Regions from separate parts of the Sanguibacter sp. HDW7 genome, predicted to be linked through region 1. Evidence: riboswitches for the same ligand, from Rfam matches in the RefSeq annotation. Region 1 holds a riboswitch; the other holds the start of a gene.
What was found. Region 1 has a riboswitch for thiamine pyrophosphate ahead of G7063_RS01000 (thiamine ABC transporter substrate-binding protein). Riboswitches for the same ligand answer to the same signal wherever they lie in the genome.
Positions count from the first base shown of each region.

Region 2: linked by a shared signal. The riboswitch ahead of G7063_RS06710 (thiamine-binding protein) and the one ahead of G7063_RS01000 (thiamine ABC transporter substrate-binding protein) in region 1 are both predicted to bind thiamine pyrophosphate.

Region 1 covers NZ_CP049862.1:236,524-238,905, reverse strand. Annotated here, with positions in the region: gene G7063_RS01005 (iron ABC transporter permease) at 1-134, opposite strand, end outside; gene G7063_RS01000 (thiamine ABC transporter substrate-binding protein) at 141-1,250, opposite strand; TPP riboswitch at 1,318-1,431, opposite strand; gene G7063_RS00995 (DUF4235 domain-containing protein) at 1,521-1,814, shown strand; gene G7063_RS00990 (VOC family protein) at 2,128-2,382, opposite strand, start outside.
Region 2 covers NZ_CP049862.1:1,435,041-1,437,422, reverse strand. Annotated here, with positions in the region: gene G7063_RS06720 (ABC transporter substrate-binding protein) at 1-277, opposite strand, end outside; gene G7063_RS06715 (ABC transporter permease) at 296-1,054, opposite strand; gene G7063_RS06710 (thiamine-binding protein) at 1,051-1,344, opposite strand; TPP riboswitch at 1,466-1,586, opposite strand; gene G7063_RS06705 (quinone oxidoreductase) at 1,705-2,382, shown strand, end outside.

The sequences.
Region 1 (2,382 bases):
GCCCTGCGCCCCGCCGTCGCCCAGCCGGTGCCCGCGCGACGCTTCAGGGGAGCGACGCCGGGGACGGCAGGCGGACCGGCGGGGTCCGTGCGGGGGACACGGACCTCACCGGGGGCGGGACGCAGGGCGGTCATGGGATATCAGCCGAGGACCGTGTCGGTCCAGTCGGCGATCCAGGTGTCTCGATCGCGGGCGACGACGACGGGATCGACGGCGATCGGGTTCTCGGACAGCGTGCCGTGCTCCTGGAAGGCCTCGGGCAGCGCGACGTCCGGGTCGACCGGGTACATGTACGCGGCGTCCGGGAGGGTCTTCTGCAGCTCGGGGCTCAGCAGGTAGTCGACGACGGCGCGCGCCCCGGCAGGGTTCTTCGCGCCCGCGAGGACGCCCGCGTACTCGACCTGACGGGTGCACGTCGCGGGCAGCGACGCGGTCGTCGTGCCGCCGTCGTCCGTGAGCGTGAACGCAGGGCTCGACGAGTACGACAGGACGATCGGTCGGGTGCCGTTCTCACCCTGGCTCGTGAAGTCCGTGTAGTAGGCGTCGGACCACGACTCGGCGATGCGCACGCCGTTGGCCTTGAGCCGTGCCCAGTAGTCGAGGTAGCCGTCCGCGCCGTACTGCGTCACCGTGCCGGCGAGGAAGCTGAGGCCAGGGGTCGACGTCGCCGGGTTCGTGAGGACGACGAGGTCCTTGTAGGCGGGCTTCGTGAGGTCGTCGAGCGTCGCCGGGACCGGCACGTCCGTGTGCTTCTCGAACCACACGGAGTCGACGTTAATGCAGACGTCGCCCTGGTCGACCGGCGTCACGGCGTCGCCGCCCGCCACCTTGAGCGCGGCCGCGGCCTCCGGCAGCGCCGGGGACGCGTAGGGCTCGAAGACGCCCGCGTCGATCGCGCGCGACGCGAACGTGTTGTCGATGCCGAAGACGACGTCGCCGAGCGGCGCGTCCTTCGTGAGGATGAGCTGGTTGACGAGCGTGCCGCCGTCGCCGACCTGCACGACCTTGACGTCGAGGCCCTTCTTCTTGAGGTCCGCGATCTGCTCCTTGCTCAGCTCGTACGAGCTGTGCGTGAGGAGCGTGACGGGACCCGTCGCCGGGGCGGCGCTCGTCGACGCGGTCGCGCCGGGCGTCGTCGGCGTCGTGCTGCCGCTGTCGGACGCGCAGGCCGCGAGCAGCGTCGCCGACGCGAGCGCGAGGGCCGCGAGCCGGACCGGGGTCCGGCGAGTGGTGCTGGTGATGCTGTGCAACGTCGTTCCTCCTGGTGGTGCTAGGAGGGGTCCCGTCGTCCGTACGGGCAGGCCGCGGCGGACGACGTGGTGAGATGTCCCGACTTCCTCCACCGGTGCTAACCGGATCAGGTTCGAGGGTCTGCGGCGGTCCGCACTCTCAGCGCTCACGGTCTCCCGCAGCGCTCCCCTGTCGTATCCCCACCATCATAGGCCGTCGCGGGGACGGAGGGCGGGGCGGGGCGATAGCGTGGGACAGGGCTGCCGACGACGGCAGACCGACGATCCTGCATGGAGGTTCCGGTGGCGGACGAGAACAAGGAAGCCCTGCTCGAGAAGGTCATCCTCATCGGCGCGTCCGCGGGCGCTGCCTGGGTCGCCCAGAAGGGCCTGTCGTTCGCGTGGAAGAGGGCGACCGGGCACGACGCCCCGCGCAACCCGCTCGACACCGACTCGACGGTCGTCTCGATCATCGTCTTCGCGGCCGTCGCGGGCGCTGCCGCCGCCGCGGCGAAGCTCGTCGCGGACAAGGGCGCACGCCGCGTGACGACGCGCATCGCAGCAGGCCGCCAGCTCCGCGCCTGAGCGCGGGCGGCGGCGCTCCGTCTACCCGCAAGTTTGTGCGCTACCCGCAAGTTCAGACTTGCGGGTAGCGCACAGCTTTGCGGGTAGCCGCGCGAGTGCCGCCCGGAGGGCTCCAGCGGACCGCCTGCACGCGGCCCTCAGGGCTACGCGCGGGTTTGAACTCGCGCGTAGCCCTGAAAACCGCGCGTGCGCGGCTCCCGAGCGGCGGCGGGACGTCTACCCGCGGGTTTGTGCGCTACCCGCAAGTTCAGACTTGCGGGTAGCGCACAGACTTGCGGGTAGCCGCGCGCGGGTCGCCCGGAGGGCGCCCCGATCAGCCGACCGTGACGGCGATGCGGTTGTTCCAGGGGTCCGAGAAGCGCAGGACGGCGCCGTCGTCGGCGTGCTCGACACCGCCGTGGGCGAGCCGATCGGTGAGCGCGCCGATCTCGTCGCGCGTGGGGACGAGGATCGACACCTCGCCCAGCCCGAGCTGGACGGGCCGCGGACCGGCGCCCATCGAGCGCCAGGTGTTCATCGCCATGTGGTGGTGGTAGCCGCCGGCGGAGACGAAGAGGGCCGACGGGCC
Region 2 (2,382 bases), 1.2 Mb from region 1:
CCGCGACGAGCTGGAGCCCGGAGGTCTCCCCCGGCTCGACGATCGTGACGTCGAGCCCCGCGTCGCGGAACCACCCCTTCTCGAGCGCGAGGTAGAGGCCGAGGTGGTTCGTGTTGGGCGTCCAGTCGAGGACGATCGAGACGGGCCGCAGCGCCTGGGCCGTGCCGGCCTCGGCGTCGCCCGCGCAGCCGGCGGGGACGGCGAGGGCGAGCACGGCGAGCGCCGCGGCGGCGGTGCGACGGGCGGGGCGGGTCTTGCTGGTGCTGGTGCGGGCCACGAGGGCCTCCTTCGAGGATCAGCGGCGCTGCCAGGGCAGCGCCGCTCGGCACACGCCGTCGACGACGACGTACACGAGGGCGGTGAGCAGGGAGACGGCGGCGATCGCCACGAGGACGAGCTCGACGTCGTAGGACTTGCGGGCGCGCTGGACGACGACACCGAGGCCGCTCGACGCCGCGAGGTACTCGGCGACGACGGCCGCGCCGATCGCGTACGCGGCGGCGACCCGCAGGCCCGCGAGCGCGCCCGGCAGGGCCGCGGGCCCGCGCACGACGAGCAGCGTGCGCAGGCGTCCGCCGCCGAGCCCGCGGACCATGTCCGCGAGCGCGCCGTCGGCGTCGCGCATCGCGGCCGAGGCCGCGACGAGGACGGGGAAGAACACGGTGAGCGCGACGACGACGACCTTGGGAGCCATCCCGAGGCCGAGCCACAGGACGAGCAGCGGCGCGAGGACGACGGTCGGCACCGTCTGCGTCACGGTGATGAGCGGGCCGACGGCGCGCGCGAGCCACGTCGAGGCGTGCATCGCGACAGCGACGAGACCGCCGACGACGACGCCCACGGCGAGCCCGACGGCGGCCTCGGTGAGCGTCGTGCCGACGTGCGGCAGGAGCGTCGGCCAGTCGGCGACGACCCGGCGCGCGACGTCGGACGGCGCGGGCAGGACGAACGCGGGCAGAGCCCCCGAGCGCGCCGCGCGCTCCCACAGAAGCAGGAGCGCGGCGGCGAGCACGACGGGCGGCCAGACCGCGTGGACCGCCGCCCGGAGCCTCACGGCCGGTGCTTCGTCACGAGGTCGGCGATGCGCGGGCCTGCGTCGTGCGCCCCCTGGCCGACCTTGATGTGGCTCGTCACGGCGGCGGCGCCCGACGTGAGCGTCGCGTCGTGGACGGCGCGCAGGAGCGCCCACACCTCGTCGGGCGCTCCCTCGACGGTCGTGCCCATCGCGCCGACCTCGTAGGTGAGGCCGGAGGCCGCGATGACGGCGATCGCGGCGTCGACGTGGGCGTAGGGCGTGGGGGTCGGGCCCGCGCGGCGGGGTGCGACCTGGATCTCGGCGATCATGCGTTGCTCCTCGTTCGAGGGCCGTGCCGAACCGAGGCGCGCCGTGGCGCACGAACGTCCCGGCGCGTGGCGTCCGGGGGCGCGCGGGCCCCGGGGCGCGCACGGCAGGGTCGGGGACCCGCGAGCGGGCTCCCACGCTCCCTCCGCTGGCATGACCCAGTTCAGGTTCGCGGGTCGGCGGCTCGGGCACGTGTCCCATCCGCCCTCTCAGCTCGGTGTACCGAGCTCCCCGGCGTGTGACATGACGACCGTAGCCACCCATGGGATGAATCGCCCGACGAGGGGCACACCGTCTCACCCTGCGGTCGTCACGCGTGCCCGGCCGTGGCCCGCACGCCACGTCGGTGGTTGGCTGGGCGCATGAGAGCCATCCAGGCAGCGCGCGCCGGCGGACCGGACGTCCTCGAGGTCGTCGACCTCCCCGCCCCCTCCCCGGGGCCCGGCGAGGTGCTCGTCGACGTCGCCGTCGCCGGCGTGAACTTCATCGACACCTACCGGCGCAGCGGCGTCTACACCCAGCCGTTCCCGCACGTGCCCGGCGTCGAGGGCGCCGGCGTCGTGAGCGCCCTCGGCGCGGACGTCACCGAGGTCGCCGTCGGCGACCGTGTCGCCTGGTTCGACGCGCACGGCTCGTACGCCGAGCAGGTCGTCGTCCCCGCGGACCGCACCCTCGCGGTGCCCGACGACGTCGATCTCCCGACCGCCGCCGCGCTCGCGCTCCAGGGCCTCACGGCGCACTACCTCGCGACGTCGTCGTTCGACCTCGCCCCCGGGCGCACCGCGCTCGTGCACGCGGGCGCGGGCGGCGTCGGGCTCCTGCTCACGCAGCTCGCCGTCGCACGCGGCGCGCACGTCATGACGACCGTGTCGAGCGAGGCCAAGGCGGAGCTCTCACGCACCGCCGGGGCGAGCGAGGTCCTCCGCTACGACCTGCTCGACGACCTCGCGACGGAGCTCCCCGCCCTCGTGCGGTCCGCCCTCCCGGAGGGCGTCGACGTCGTCTACGACGGCGTCGGGCGCACGACCTTCGACGCGTCG